Regions from separate parts of the Cellulomonas sp. P22 genome, predicted to be linked through region 2. Evidence: riboswitches for the same ligand, from Rfam matches in the RefSeq annotation. Region 2 holds a riboswitch; each other region holds the start of a gene.
The links. Region 2 has a riboswitch for S-adenosylmethionine ahead of ACGIF2_RS11005 (methylenetetrahydrofolate reductase). Riboswitches for the same ligand answer to the same signal wherever they lie in the genome.
Positions count from the first base shown of each region.

Region 1: linked by a shared signal. The riboswitch ahead of ACGIF2_RS11785 (LLM class flavin-dependent oxidoreductase) and the one ahead of ACGIF2_RS11005 (methylenetetrahydrofolate reductase) in region 2 are both predicted to bind S-adenosylmethionine.
Region 3: linked by a shared signal. The riboswitch ahead of ACGIF2_RS06845 (NADPH-dependent FMN reductase) and the one ahead of ACGIF2_RS11005 (methylenetetrahydrofolate reductase) in region 2 are both predicted to bind S-adenosylmethionine.

Region 1 is NZ_JBISBW010000008.1:176,843-181,774, reverse strand. It holds gene ACGIF2_RS11790 (NtaA/DmoA family FMN-dependent monooxygenase) at 1-1,096, opposite strand, end outside; gene ACGIF2_RS11785 (LLM class flavin-dependent oxidoreductase) at 1,150-2,328, opposite strand; SAM riboswitch class I at 2,577-2,677, opposite strand; gene ACGIF2_RS11780 (LLM class flavin-dependent oxidoreductase) at 2,875-3,939, shown strand; gene ACGIF2_RS11775 (GNAT family N-acetyltransferase) at 3,959-4,932, opposite strand, start outside.
Region 2 is NZ_JBISBW010000008.1:16,141-21,072, forward strand. It holds gene metE (5-methyltetrahydropteroyltriglutamate--homocysteine S-methyltransferase) at 1-1,238, opposite strand, end outside; gene ACGIF2_RS11005 (methylenetetrahydrofolate reductase) at 1,241-2,278, opposite strand; SAM riboswitch class I at 2,345-2,442, opposite strand; gene ACGIF2_RS11010 (DNA-3-methyladenine glycosylase I) at 2,546-3,148, opposite strand; gene ACGIF2_RS11015 (hypothetical protein) at 3,197-3,409, opposite strand; gene hrpA (ATP-dependent RNA helicase HrpA) at 3,506-4,932, opposite strand, start outside.
Region 3 is NZ_JBISBW010000006.1:55,055-59,986, forward strand. It holds gene cysS (cysteine--tRNA ligase) at 1-865, shown strand, start outside; gene rlmB (23S rRNA (guanosine(2251)-2'-O)-methyltransferase RlmB) at 865-1,890, shown strand; gene ACGIF2_RS06840 (flavin reductase family protein) at 1,992-2,522, opposite strand; gene ACGIF2_RS06845 (NADPH-dependent FMN reductase) at 2,519-3,106, opposite strand; SAM riboswitch class IV at 3,149-3,287, opposite strand; gene ACGIF2_RS06850 (LLM class flavin-dependent oxidoreductase) at 3,866-4,932, shown strand, end outside.

The DNA of each region.
Region 1 (4,932 bases), 160 kb from region 2:
TGCTGAGGTCCTTCTCCTCGGCGATCGCGCGCCACCGGGCGGCCACCGCGCGGGGGTCGGCAAACTGCGCGGCGCGGCCCTGCGTGATCGACGGCTCCTCGACCAGCGGATCGACGTCGGGGAGCGGGCCGTCCACGTCGTAGGCCGACAGGTCCCGGTTCCACACCTGCTCGACGAACGAGCGCGCGACCGCGGGGCGCACCTGCTGGTGCTGGATCTCGCGCAGCCGCTCCTCGGCATCGGCCGGGGTGTCGCCCAGCACGAAGCTGGCCCCGGGCAGGATCTTGAGGTCGTCGGGGCTCCGGCCGTACCGCGCGAGCCGACCCTTCACGTCGGCGTAGAACGCGCGCCCGTCCTCGAGGCCGCCGTGCCGGGAGAACACGGCGTCGGCCACCTGGGCGGCGAGCTCGCGGCCGCCGTCCGAGTCGCCAGCCTGGATGATCACGGGGTGACCCTGGGGCGGGCGCGGCAGCGTCGGGCGGGCCTCGATGTCGACGAGCCGGCCGCCCGTGCGCACGAGCCCCACGGATCGCTCCCGCACGTAGGTGCCCGAGACGGGGTCGGCGAGCACCGCGTCGGGCGCCCACGCGTCCCACAGGGCCCGCGCCGTGTCGACCACCTCGCGGGCCCGTTCGTAGCGGTCCGCGTGGTCCAGGTAGCCGCCGCGGCGGAAGTTCGCGCCGTGGAACGCGTCCGACGACGTGACCACGTTCCACGCCGCCCGTCCGGCCGAGAGGTGGTCGAGGGTCGCGAACTGGCGCGCGAGCTCGTACGGCTCGTTGAACGTCGCGTTGATCGTGCCCGCGAGGCCGAGCCGGGTCGTGATCCCCGCGAGCGCGGCGAGCACCGTGTACGTGTCCGGGCGGCCGACCACGTCGTGCTCGATGATCTGCCCGCGCTGCTCACGCAGCCGCAGCCCTTCGGCGAGGAAGAGGAAGTCGAACAGCCCGCGCTCGGCGGTGCGGGCCAGGTGCTCGAACGACGCGAACGACGACTGCGTCCCGGGCTGGTGCGACGGGTCGGTCCACACGGTGTGGTGGTTGACGCCCGGGAAGTGGGCGGCGAGGTGGATCTGCTTCGGGTGCTGCTGCGGCATGAGAGGTCCTTCTCTGCTCGACGAGGTCGGCGACGGCGGGACGGCGGGGTGGTTCAGCGGGCCGTGGCGTAGCGGCTCGAGGGGCGGGCGAGACCGAACGCGTCGCGCAGCGTGCGGGGCGTGTCCGCGGCATCGGTGGGGTGCGCCGCGAGCCGCCCGCGGGCCCGCAGCAGGGGTGCGAGCTGCTCGGTGAGCAGCGCCACGTCGCCGACCTGCGCGAGCGGGGCCAGCACCAGACCGTCGGCGCCCGTGAGGTCCACGAGGTCGGCGAGCGCCTCCGCGGCCCGGGGCGCCCCGGCGACGACCGCGAGGCCGCGCGGGGACCACGGCCGCCCGGCCAGGGTGTCGAGCTCAGCGAGGCGCCGGGCTGCGGCTGGGTCGTCGACCGCGAGCAGGACCTCGACGTCCAGCAGCACGTGCACGGCCTGGGCCTCGCGCCCGGCGGCGGCCACCGCCGCGCGGACCTGCGCCACGCGCGCGGTCGCCCCCGCCACGTCGCGGGCCGCGACCCGGATCACGTCGGCACGGGCCGCGGCGAGGCTCAGCGCCTCGGGCACGTCACCGCGCACCACGACGATCGGCTGGCCCTGCGGCGAGCGGGGCGTGATCGACGCCCCGGCCACCGAGAACGTCGCCCCCGTGAAGTCGGCGCCGTGGATGCGCGTGCGGTCCACGTACCGGTCGGTCGCTGCGTCGAGCACGATCGCGTCGTCCTCCCACGAGTCCCACAACCGGCTGACGACCTCGACCACGTCGGCGGCCTCGTCCCACTGGGCCGCCGACGAGCGCGCCGTCCGGCCGTGGAACTGGGCCGCCTGCACGTCGCCACCGCCCGTTCCGGCGGGGGCCGCGACGTCGACCTGCCAACCGGCACGTCCGTCGCTCACGTGGTCGAGCGTCGTGATCGCCTTGCTCACGTGGAACGGCTCGGCGTACGAGACGGGCACCACCGGGACGAGCCCGACCTGGTGGGTCAGGGGCCCGAGCAGCGCGGCGAGGCCGGTCGCGTCGAGCCGCGCCTGGACCGTGCCGGGCACGCCGTCCGGCGGGGCCACCGAGTCGGCGAGCACCACGAACGTGGCCCCCGCGCGCTCGACGGCCCGCACCAGGCGAACCCAGTGGGCCGCGGTGAGGAGCCCTTCGGCATCGGCGTCGGGCAGCCGCCACGCCGCCGGGTGACGGCCGGCGCCCTCGAGCTCGACGGCCAGGTGGAACGGACGGGTCTGGGACATGGGCACCCCTGGATGAGGACGCCGCGCGCACCGCGCGACGGTGACGGAGGACGGCACGGCGGGACCGGGCCGGAAGGAGGGGGCACGCGGGTGCCGGACGACGCCGGATCGCCTCGGGCCACGCCGACGACGGCGGGCGCGAGGGGCGTCAGGGAGAGGTCAGCGCTGCGCCCGCACGAGCGGGCGGCCGGACGTCAGGCGCGACAACAGCGACAGCGGCGTGTGCTGCTCGGGTGACGCACGGTGGACCTCCATCGGTCCTGGCGGAAGCACCTGCACCCGCCGCGGGAGCGGTGGGAGGTTGCTGCGACGTCGACGAGCCAGGTCTCTCGGTCGCTCTGGATGGGCACCGAGCAGCCTAGGAAGGCGTTCGCGGGATGACCAGCCCACATCCGACATCCGAGACGTCCCGGGCGCGGGCGGCGTGGCGGGCGGGCCGCCGTGCACCGAGGCTGGACCTGAGGGGCACGGGACGGATCGAGCGGACCGCCACCGCCGCTCCGGCACTGCGGGCACTGGAAGAGAGCTGCGGGCACTGGAGGAGACATGGGCATCGAGCTCGGCATCGACACGTTCGGGGACGTCACGCAGGGTGCGGACGGCACGCTGCTGAGCCAGGCTCAGGTGATCCGCAACGTGGTCGAGCAAGGGGTGGTCGCCGATCAGGTGGGGCTCGACGCCGTGGGGGTCGGGGAGCACCACCGGGACGACTTCGCGATCTCGGCACCCGACGTGGTGCTCGCAGCGATCGCTGCCCGCACCACGCGCGTGCGGCTCGGCTCGGCTGTCACCGTGCTGTCCTCGGACGACCCCGTGCGCGTCTTCGAGCGGTTCTCCACGCTCGACGCGATCTCCGCCGGGCGCGCCGAGGTCACGGTGGGGCGCGGCTCGTTCACCGAGTCGTTCCCGCTGTTCGGGCTCGACCTGGCGCAGTACGAGGTGCTGTTCGACGAGAAGCTCGACCTGTTCACGCACCTGCTCGCGGGTGGCCCGGTCACGTGGTCGGGGACCACCCGCCCCGCGCTGCGCGACCAGCACGTGCACCCGCCGGTCGAGCACGGGCGGCTGCGCACGTGGGTGGGCGTGGGCGGCAGCCCCGAGTCCGTGGTGCGCGCGGCGCGCTACGGACTGCCGCTCATGCTCGCGATCATCGGCGGCGAGCCGGCCCGGTTCCGACCGTTCGTCGACCTCTACCACCGGGCGCTGGCCGAGCTCGGCACCGGCCCGGGGCTCGTGGGCCAGCACTCCCCCGGTCACGTCGCGGCGACCGACGACGAGGCGCTCGACCAGCTCTGGCCGCACTACCGCACGTACGTCGGGCGCATCGGGCGCGAGCGGGGCTGGCCGCCGCCCACCCGCGAGGCGTTCCAGGAGGCTGCCGGACCCGACGGCGCGCTGTACGCGGGCTCGCCGACCACCGTCGCCGCGAAGATCGTGCGCTCGGCGCGGATCCTCGGCCTCGACCGGTTCGACCTCAAGATCTCTCAGGGCGCCCTGCCGCACGAGCACACGGTGCGGGCGATCGAGCTGTACGGCTCGGTCGTCGCCCCGCTCGTGCGCACCGCGCTCGACGGTCCTGAGCAGGAGCCGTCGGATGCGCCCGCCGGCTGAGCCGCCGCGGGCTCGAGGGCTAGAGCGGCTTCGCGAAGCAGAGCGTCAGCTGGTCGCCCACGTACGGGCCGAACGGCGCGACGGGCCGGTAGCCGACCGCCGCGTACAGGCCGACGGCCTCGGGCTGGCGGATGCCGGTCTGCAGCACGACGCTCGTCAGCCCGCGGGCACGGGCGTCGTCCTCGATCGCGATCAGCAGCGCGCGGGCGACCCCCGACCCCCGCGCGGAGTCGTCGACGAAGACCTTCTTGAGCTCGCCCGAACCCGCCGGGTACCCGTCCCGGGCGGCGCGCAGCGAGGCGCAGCCCACCGGCCGGCCGTCCAGGCGGGCCACGACCGTGGTGAGCACCCCGTCACCCTGGCGCTCGTCGTCCACGTCGGGGCCACCCTCGGCCTCGACGAGGTCCACGACCTCCGGGTAGCGCACCGTCGTGTCGGTCCACATCGAGCGCCGCAGCTCGCGCGCCTCCGCGTCGTCCCACGCGACCCTGGCGAGCGTGACCACCCCGGCGTCGGACCCGGCCTCGCGCGCGGAGCGTTCCCGCGGCTGGGCCCGCAGGTCCTTGGCGAAGCACCGGGACTCCACGACACCCACGTACTCGCCGAAGTTCTCGGTCGCGACGTACCCCGCCCGCACGTACAGCCCGATCGCCTCGGGCTGCAGCACGCCCGTCTCGAGGATCAGCCGGCGCCAGCCGCGCTCGCGGGCCAGCCGCTCGAGCTCGGTGAGCACCGTGCGCGAGTTGCCGCGGCCCCGGTGCCCCGGCAGCACGAACATGCGCTTGACCTCGCCGACGCCCCGGCCGTACGCCACCGCCACGTCGCGGAGCGCCCCGCAGGCCACCGGCTCGCCGCCGACGCGCAGCAGGACCGTCGCGGTGACGTCGTCGCCGGTCATGGCGTGCCCGAGGTCGTCGTCGCCGTACAGCTCCCGCAGCTCGGCCTGCTGCGCGGTGCGCAGCGCGGCGAACTCCGGGTCGTCCCAGGCCACCA
Region 2 (4,932 bases):
CGTCGCACCCCCGGCGCCGTGGCGCGCGAGCGGAGCGCCTCGGCGGCCGCGAGGAGCTGGTCGTGGACGGCCTCGCGCCCCTCGGTCAGACCCTCGGCGAGCGTGACGACCTCGCTGACCTTCTGGTCGGCGAACGCGAGCCAGCTCGTCAGGGTCGGGTCGAGCGCAGGCTCGTCGGCCGTGTCGTGCGGCACGTGGAACAGCGACGTCGAGGTGCCGACCGTCACGGCCGCGGCACCCAGGCCCTCGAGCTGCTCGAGCACCGTGAGCTTCGCGTCGAGGTCGGCGCGCCAGATGTTGTGGCCGTCGACCACGCCGGCGACCAGCGTCGTGGTCCCGAGCCCCGGCACAGCCTCGGGGACCGAGCCGCGCACCAGGTCGATGCCGATCGCGTCGACGTCGGTCGCGGCGAGCACGGGCCACGCGGCACCGAGGTCGCCGTAGGGGGCGGCCACGAGGATCGCGGGGCGCTCGTCGGCGGGGATCTCGGTGGCCAGCGCACGGTAGGCCTCGATGACCGCGGCGTACAGGCGCTCGGCGGGCACGTCGACCGAGTCCGAGACGAGCGCGGGCTCGTCGAGCTGGACCCACGTGGCCCCGGCCGCGCGCAGGTCGCGCAGCAGCGCCGCGTACACGGGCAGCACGTCCGGCAGCCGGTCGATCGGGGAGAAGTCAGCGGGTGAGCCCTCGGTCGCCTTGGCGAGCGCCAGGTACGTGACGGGGCCGACCACGACGGGCCGCGTCAGCACGCCGTCCGCGAGGCCCTCGGCGAGCTCGCGCACGGGGCGGTCGCTCGCGTACCGGAAGGTCGTCTCGGGGCCGATCTCAGGGACCAGGTAGTGGTAGTTGGTGTCGAACCACTTGGTCATCTCGAGGGGCAGGTCGTCGCCGCGCCCGCGGGCGAGCGTCGAGTAGCCCGCGAGGTCGAGCCGGCCGTCGGCGTCGGCCAGGTCGGCGAAGCGCTCGGGCACCGCGCCCAGCAGCGCGGTCGCGTCGAGCACCTGGTCGTAGAACGAGAACGCGCTGGGGATGGCCGGCACGTCGGTGCGCAGGCCCAGCTCGGCCAGGCGGGTGCGGGTGCGGCGGCGCAGGTCGGCGGCGACGGTCTCGACGTCCGCGGCCTCGGTGCGTCCGGCCCAGAAGGACTCGAGGGCCTTCTTGAGCTCGCGGCGCGGACCGATGCGCGGGTAGCCCAGGACGGAGCCGGTGGGGAACGCGGGGGTGGTGGTCTCGGTCATGCTCAGTCCCTCGGGGTCGGGTTGTCGGATGTCGTGGTGACCTGCGGCCCGACGGCCCGGTCGGGGGCCAGCGGGCCTCCGCCGACGAGGTGTGCGCCCTCGAGCAGGTCCAGTGCGGCGTGGTGCGTGTTGAACGTGTAGAGGTGGACGCCGGGCGCCCCGCCGTCGAGCACGGCGTTGACCAGGTCGACGCCGGCGCGGATGCCGATGCGGTGGCGTTCGGCCTCGTCGTCGACCGCGCCCAGGCGGTCCAGCAGGTCGCGCGGGACCGGGACGCCGGTGAGCGCCTCGACGCGGAGCAGCCGGGCCGGGTCGGTGGTCGGGATGATGCCCGGGATGATCGGGATCGTGACCCCGGCCCGCCGGGCGCCCGCGACCATGTCGAGGTAGGCCGCCGGGTCGTAGAAGACCTGCGAGATCGCGAAGTCGGCCCCCGAGCACTGCTTGTCGAGCAGCGCCGCGATGTCCTGCTCGCGCGTGCTGCCCACCGGGGCGTTGCCGCGCGGGAACGCCGCGACCGCGATCGACAGCGGCCGCACCGTGGCCCGCACCGCCTGGGCGGGGCTCGTCGCGCAGCGCCGCGCCTCGATCTGTCGCAGCAGCGCCACGAGCTCGGCGGCGGTGCGCAGGCCGTCGGGGTGCGGGTGCCACGCGGACTGGTCGGCGGGCGGGTCCCCGCGCAGCGCGAGGAACGAGCGCACGCCCTCGTCGAGGAACTCCTCGACCACCTCCACCACCTCGGCGCGCGAGGTCCCCACGCAGGTCAGGTGAGCGATCGGGTTGAGCGAGGTCTCGCGCAGCAGCCGTCGCACGAGCCGACGCGTGGTGTCGCGCGTCTTGCCCTCGACCCCGTAGGTGACCGAGACGAAGTCGGGTCGCGCGGACCCGAGCGCCTGGATGGTCTCCCACAGCCGCGGTGCGGCCTCGGGGTTGCGCGGCGGGTAGAGCTCGAACGAGATCGTGGGCCGGTCGACGACGGCGAGGTGGTCGCGCGAGCCGGCTCCCGTGGGGGCCGTGCGCCAGGCGTCCGGGGCGCTCACCGGGGGCTCCGGGCGGGCGCACAGGGCGGTGCGGCGGGACGACAACGATCCATGCAGGTCATGGCAGCTCCATCGACCCTGGCGGAAGCACCCACACCCGCGCGGAACGAGGGGGGTTGCTGCGGCGTCGTCGAGCCAGGTCTCTCGGCCGCTCTGGATGGTGGCGCGAGCCTATGCCCATACCGACATGTGGGCAACCACTCTCAGCTGGCGAGATTCCTGGTCCGGACGGTGAACGCGCCCGGAGACCCGTTCACGACCAGTGGATCAGGCGCTGCGGGCGAGCACCACCGGGCACGTCGCCAGGTGGTCGTCGACCAGCCCGCACGCCTGCATCGCGGCGTACGCCGTCGTGGGACCGATGAAGCGGAAGCCCAGCGACTTCAGCTCACGGGCCAGCGCCCGCGACTCGGCGGTCACCGGCGGCACGTCGGCCCACGTCGCGGGGCGCACGTGCGCCGACCGGTCGGGCGCGTGCGACCAGAACACCTCGTCGAGCGAGCGGCCCTGCTCCTCGAGCGCGAGCACCGCGCGGGCGTTCGCGATGGTCGCCTCGATCTTTGCCCGGTTGCGCACGATGCCGACGTCGGCGAGCAGGCGGGCGACGTCGTCGTCGCCGAAGCGCGCGACCGTTGCCGGGTCGAAGTCCGCGAACGCCGACCGGAACGCCGGGCGCTTGCGCAGCACGGTGATCCACGCGAGCCCGGACTGGAAGCCCTCGAGCGCGACCCGTTCGAGCAGCTCACGCTCGCCGTGCACCGGCACGCCCCACTCGGTGTCGTGGTACGCCTCGTACAGCGGGTCGCCGTCGCCGAAGCAGCGGGTGGCGACCGGGGCCGCGAACGGGACCGCGGGGGCGTCGGAGGTCATGGGCCCAGTGTGCCGGGCGGCGCTGACAGCCGACGCGAGAGGTCCAGCTCAGAGCGTGCGGCGACGGTCCATCGTGGTGCCGGGGGACGGCGTGCGCTGCCGCGGGACCTCGAACCAGGACGTCGGCGAGCCCGCCGGGACCTTGGCCAGCCCGTCGTGGACGGCCGCCAGGATCTCCTCGCTCGGCGGTGCAGCACCCGGTCCCGCGAAGGAACCGAATGCTGCGCGGTCCGCATCGTCGCGGTCGGGCCGGGTCGTCATGCGGGCACTGTAGTCGGCGTCCCGTCCGCGGGCAGCCGCGCCACGCAACCTCACCCGGGCTGCCGACGGCTTTTCGCCCGGTCGTGGGAGCGCAGGTCAGGCCTCCGCGAGGGCCTTGCGGATGCGCTTCTCGCTGACCGGGCCGTCGGTGCCGAGCTGCTGCGCGAACAGCGAGACGCGCAGCTCCTCGATCATCCAGCGGACGGCGTCGAACGCGGCCCGGCGATCGGGGTCGACGGCCTGCGTGCGGCTCGCGGTCGCCTCGGCCCGGGCGCGGGCGGTCGTGTACTCGCGGGTCAGCTCCGCGACGGTCCACGCGAGCGACGCGTCCCGGTCGGGGTTCGCGGCGGCCTTGGTGAGCCGGTGCCGGGCGGCGCGCAGGTACCGGGCCAGGTGCGGCAGCCGGGTGATGCCGACCTCCGAGACGAACCCGACGTGCACCAGCCGTGCCGCCTGCTCCCGGACGTCCTGCAACGTGGCCAGCAGCGCGAGGCTCGTCGAGGCGCGCACCTCGGCGTCGAGCTCGCGGGCCGCCCCCAGCACGGCCACCAGGTCCGTGACGGTGCGGTGCACGGTGTCCTCGAGCCGGTCACGGACCGCCGCGCGCAGCTGCGCGTACGCGGCCGCGGTCCGCACCTCGGTGGCCGGGCGTCCCTGCAGGTGCTCGGTGAGCAGGTGGTCGATCGCCGCGAGCTGCACGTCCGCCACCAGCGCGTCGGTGCTCGGGTACGGGCTGGCCGCGAGGGTCAGGGCCTGCTGGCCCGACCATCGCGTGGTCACGCGCGGGGTCGCGAGCCCGACGTCGCGCAGCAGCAGCCGCAGCAGGCCCCGCCGGTGCTCGACGACCTGGGTCGCCGGGTCGGCCAGCACGCGCAGCGCGACGGTGCCGCCGTCCTCCTCGACCAGGGCGGGGTAGCCGCGCACGCGCAGGCCACCCCGGCCGGACGTCTCGACCGTCAGCGGCACGGTGCCGTCGTCGGGCAGGTCCGCAGGCCACTGCGTCAGGCCCGTGCGCTCGGCGATGCCGGGGGAGAGCCGCTCGGTGGCGGGGACCGCGCGGTCCGGCGCGGGGGCGGTGGCGGGGTCAGCGGACGGCTCGGCGACGGGCAGCGTGCCCCCGCCGCGTCCGCGTCGGTCGCCGCGTCCCCCCGCGACCTCGCGCATCGCGTCCCGCACCGCCGTCCGGACAGCTGTGCTCACCGCGTCCTGCGTGCGGTGCGCGAGCCGGCGCTGCAGGCCGATCAGGTCCTTGCCCTCCTCGACCACCCGCCCGTCGTCCTCGACGCGGAACGTGACGCGCAGGTGCGGGGGCAGCTTCTCGTCGTCGAACGCGTCGGGCGGCACCTCGACGTCACGCAGCGCGCGCACGGCCTGCGCGAACGCCTCATGGAAGGACGGGGCCAGCTCACCGGCCCGCACCGTGTCCTCCCAGCTCGCGAGGTGCTCGTCGAACCACGCGACGACGCCGCGCGCCACGTCGGGGGCGGGCACGAGCTGCACGCGCACCGGCTTGGGCAGGGCCC
Region 3 (4,932 bases), on a different contig from region 2:
GCCCGAGACGGCCTCGTGGCCCACCCCGTTCGGTCGCGGCCGGCCCGGCTGGCACCTCGAGTGCTCGGCGATGGCCCGGCGCTACCTCGGCCCCGATTTCGACATCCACGGCGGCGGGCTCGACCTGCGCTTCCCGCACCACGAGAACGAGCAGGCGCAGTCCCGCGCCGCGGGTGACGGCTTCGCGCGGTACTGGCTGCACAACGGCTGGGTCACGCAGGGCGGCGCCAAGATGAGCAAGTCGCTCGGCAACGGGCTGCTCGTCAGCGCGCTGCTCGAGACCACGCACCCCGCTGTGCTGCGCTACGCGCTCACCGCCGTGCAGTACCGCTCGATGCTCGAGTGGACGCCTGACACCGTCGGCGAGGCCGAGGCCACCTGGGAGCGGTTCACCGGCTTCGTCGAGCGCGCCACCGAGCAGGTGGGCACCGTGGACGACACCGAGGTGGCCAAGGCCGAGCTGCCCGCGGGCTTCGTGACCGCGATGGACGACGACCTGAACGTGCCCGCCGCGCTCGCTGTGGTGCACGAGCACCTGCGCGCCGGCAACAGCGCGCTCGCCGCGCACGACCTGACCGCCGTCCGGACCGAGCTCGTCGCCGTGCGCGCGATGCTCGATGTCCTGGGGCTCGACCCGGCGGGGCCGCAGTGGCGCCGCCAGGGCGACGACCGCGGAATCTCGGCAGCGCTCGACGCGCTCGTCACCGCAGAGATCGCCGCCCGCTCCGAAGCACGCGCAGCGCGTGACTTCGCCACCTCCGACGCGATCCGGGACCGGCTCGCCGCCGCCGGCATCCTCGTCGAGGACTCCGCGACCGGCACCCGCTGGTCGCTCGCGCACCGCAGTGATGAGGACGAGATCTGATGTCAGGAAACTCGCAGCGCCGGGGCGCCACGCGCAAGCCCGGGTCGAAGAAGGGCGCCCAGGTCGGCTCGGGCGGTCAGAACCGCCAGGGCCTCGAGGGTCGCGGACCCACGCCCAAGGCCGTGGAGCGCCCGCACCACCCGGCCGCGAAGCGCAAGGCTGCCGCCGAGCGCCGCACCGTGACGGGCACCGCCCGTGACGGGGCGCCCGCCCGCATCGGTCGGACGTCGCGCAGCGCCCCCGGCAAGCGCGGCACCAAGGGTGTCAGCGCGACCCACGAGATGGTCAACGGCCGCAACTCCGTGCTCGAGGCGCTGCGCGCCGAGATCCCCGTCTCGACCGTGTACATCGCCTCGCGCCTCGAGGCCGACGACCGCACCCGCGAGATCCTGCAGATCGCGACGGGGCGCGGCTACCCGCTGCTCGAGGTCACCAAGCCCGAGCTCGACCGGCTGACCGACGGCTCGGTGCACCAGGGCGTGGCGATCCAGGTGCCGCCGTACGAGTACGGCGACGCCGACGACGTGCTCGACGCCGCGGCGCGGGCGGACCAGGCGCCGCTGATCGTGGCGCTGGACGGCGTCACCGACCCGCGCAACCTCGGTGCGGTGCTGCGATCGGCCGGCGCGTTCGGCGCGCACGGTGTCGTCGTGCCCGAGCGCCGCTCGGCCGGGGTCACGGCCTCCGCCTGGAAGGTGTCCGCCGGTGCGGCCGCCCGCGTCCCGGTCTCGCGTGTCACGAACCTCACCCGCACGCTCGAGGCCTACCGCAAGGCCGGGTGCTTCATCGTGGGTCTCGACGGCGGCGGCGACACCCCCGTCGGCGACCTGCCGTTCGCGGCCGACCCGCTCGTGATCGTGATCGGCTCCGAGGGCAAGGGGATCTCCCGTCTGGTGCGCGAGCACTGCGACGCGATCGTCTCGATCCCGATCATGTCCTCGGTCGAGTCGCTCAACGCCGGCGTGGCCGCCGGGATCGCGCTGTACGAGGTCGCCCGCCAGCGCGCGGAGGCCGCCGGGGCCTGACGACCCCGACCTGCACGTCCGACGCGGAGCGCGGCGCCCCTGAGGTGCCGCGCTCCGCGTGCGTCCGGGCGACGTCGGCGTGGCGACCGGGTCGTGGCCGGTCAGATCTCGTAGTGGTCACCCAGCTGCGTGTACGCGCGGTCGTGGTAGACGAGCGGGGTGCCCTGCGTGCTCGTGTCGGACGCGAGCGCGTGCACGGTGACGAGGTAGCTGTCGCCCACGGCGATGCGCTCGAGCACCCGGCCGTGCACCCACGTGAGCGTGCCGAGCAGCACCGGCTCGCCGCCCGCGAGCAGCACGTGCGCGGTGCCCGCGAACCGGTCGACGCCGTGCGTCGCGAAGCGCACCGAGAGGTCCGCCTGGCCGTGGCCGAGGAAGTTCACCACGACCGTCTCGGCAGACGCGAGCGCGGGCCAGCTCGACGAGGTCGACGCGACCGAGAACGCGAGCACCGGGGGAGCGGCCGAGACCGAGATGACCGACGTCGCGGTGAACCCGACGGGTCGTCCCGTGGCGGGGTCGGCGAGCGTGATCACAGCGACCCCCGCCGGGTGGCGGCGGAAGACCCGCTTGTACTCGTCGGGCGTCAGCTGGGTCACCGGGCCGACCCGGGCCGGTGCGTCGGCGGTCACGCGTCCACCCCCACCGCTCGGGCGAGCTGGTCGCCGTGGGTGTCGACCCACGCGGTGACGACGGCGTCGAGCCCCCTGAGCTGGGACTCGGTGAGCGCCAGGGTGCGCGTCGGGACGATCGCGCCGAGCTCGACGAGCAGCGGGCGCAGGTGCACCTCGCCCGCGAGGGCGTGCGACGGGTTGCCCGAGACCACGAGCGGGACCACGACGAGCCCGCGCAGGCCGTCCGCCCCGTACAGGTCGAGGAACGCCTTGAGCAGGCCCGTGTAGCTGGCCTTGTAGACGGGCGTCGCGACGACGGCGACCCGGGCCGTGGCGAGCCGGTCGAGCGCGGCGTCGGCCGTGGGGTGCGCGGCGGCGAAGAGCTCGGGGGCCAGATCGGCCAGGTCGAGCGTCGGCGCGACGTCGAGACCCAGCCGGGTGGCGATCGCCCGGGCCGCGGACTCCGCGGCGGTCCGGGTGCGGGAGCCGGCACGGGGGTTCCCGACGACGGTCGCCACCCGGGTCGACCGGGCGGTCCGGCCGGGCGGTCCGTCGGGGGTCGGGGTGGTGGCAGCGGGCGTCGAGACGCTGGGAGCGGTCATGGTGGGTCCTCGGAGGTGGGCGACCGTGACGGCCGCCGATGTCGATCACGCTTGCCGTGCCCCTCAGCACGACCAGGTCGTCACCCGGAGCACCCCGCCGTGACACGTGGGGGTTGCTGACCAGCGAGCCGGGGCTGTGCTCGGACGGGTTCGACCCGGACGAGCGCTGGTGCTCAAGACCTGTCGAAGTTGTAGCACGGGCCGCCGAGACCCCGCGACCGGTGTCTCACGGCGTGACCGATATCGCCACATCTGTTGACGCGCTCGAGACCTTCGGCCTAGGTTCCGAGGCGTGAGCACCGACACGAACCACCGCCACGGGCCGAGCGACCTGCTCCTCGCCGCCGTCGCGCCCTGTCGCTGTTGTTGATGCTCGTCTGCTGATCTTCGGACCGGCAGGCGGGGTCCCGGTCCCGCACGCGCCTGGATCCCCGCCCGACGACGGCTCACACCCTCCCCGTCCCAGCGCCTGAGCGCGTCCGTGGACGGGCGAGCCGACGGCACGCCCCTCCGAGACGGCTCCCTCGGCCCCCGCGCCCGCCGCACGCACGGCCGGCGCCACCGAGCACCCCGCGCCCCGACCACGACCGGTCGGCAGGCAGCGGGCTCCGCATCCCCGCACCCGAGCCGCCGCACCCGTGTGCCCTGCCCGGGCCGCGACCACCCGCGCGCCGGCGTCGGGCCGGTCGGTGCCGTCCTGGCCGATCCCCGACACCCGCGCCCCGCGCACCGCCCCGTCGGCGGTGGAGGAGACCACCCATGTCGTACCCACCTGTCCCGTTGTCCGTGCTGGACCTGAGCCCGGTGTCGTCGGGCAGCTCGTCGCCCGAGGCGCTGCGGCACACCCTCGACCTGGCGCGGGCGACCGAGCGTGCCGGCTACCGCCGGTACTGGCTCGCCGAGCACCACCTCAACCCGGGGGTCGCGGGCGCCAGCCCCGCCGTGCTCGCCGCCTTCGTGGCCGCGGCCACCACCACGATCCGGGTCGGGTCCGCCGCCGTGATCCTGGGCAACTACTCGCCGCTGCAGGTGGCCGAGCAGTGGGGCACGATCGCCGCCCTGCACCCCGGCCGGGTCGACCTCGGCATCGGGCGCTCGGGGGTGCCGAGGCGCGACCCGTCGGCGGAGCGCGGGGTCGCCCCCGCGGAGCAGACGCCTCCCGCACCGGTCGCCGCGGGGGACGGTGCCCCGACCGGCACGAGGGTGGTCGACGGCGTCGTGATCCCGCCCGTCGGGCCGCAGCGCTACGACCCGGCGCGGCTCGCGCTCCAGGCGCGGCTGCTGGGGCGTGCCCCCGGCGACGGCGAGGGCTTCGGTGCCGACGTGCGCGACATCCTCGACTTCTTCGCGGGCACCTACCGGTCGCCCGACGGGCAGGCCGTGGCTGTGACACCCGCCCAGGGGGCTGACGTGCAGCTGTGGGTGCACGGGTCGAGCGCCGGACCGAGCGCGAGCCTCGCGGGCGAGCTCGGGCTGCCCTACGGCGCGAACTACCACGTCGCCCCGGCTACGCTGCAGGAGTCGGTCGCCGCCTACCGGGACGCGTTCGTCCCGTCGCAGGCCTACGCCGCGCCGTACGTCATCGTCTCGGTCGACGTGGTCGTGGGCGAGGACGACGCGCAGGCCCGCCGTCTCGCCGCAGGCTACGGGCCCTGGGTCCGCTCGATCCGCGGCGGCCACGGTGCGATCCCGTTCCCGGACGGCGCCGAGGCGGCGCGTCTGCGTGACGGCTGGACGGCCGAGGACCACGCGTCGGTGCAGGACCGGGTCGAGACCCAGCTCGTCGGGTCGCCCGCGACGGTCGTCGAGCGGCTCGCGGCGCTGCA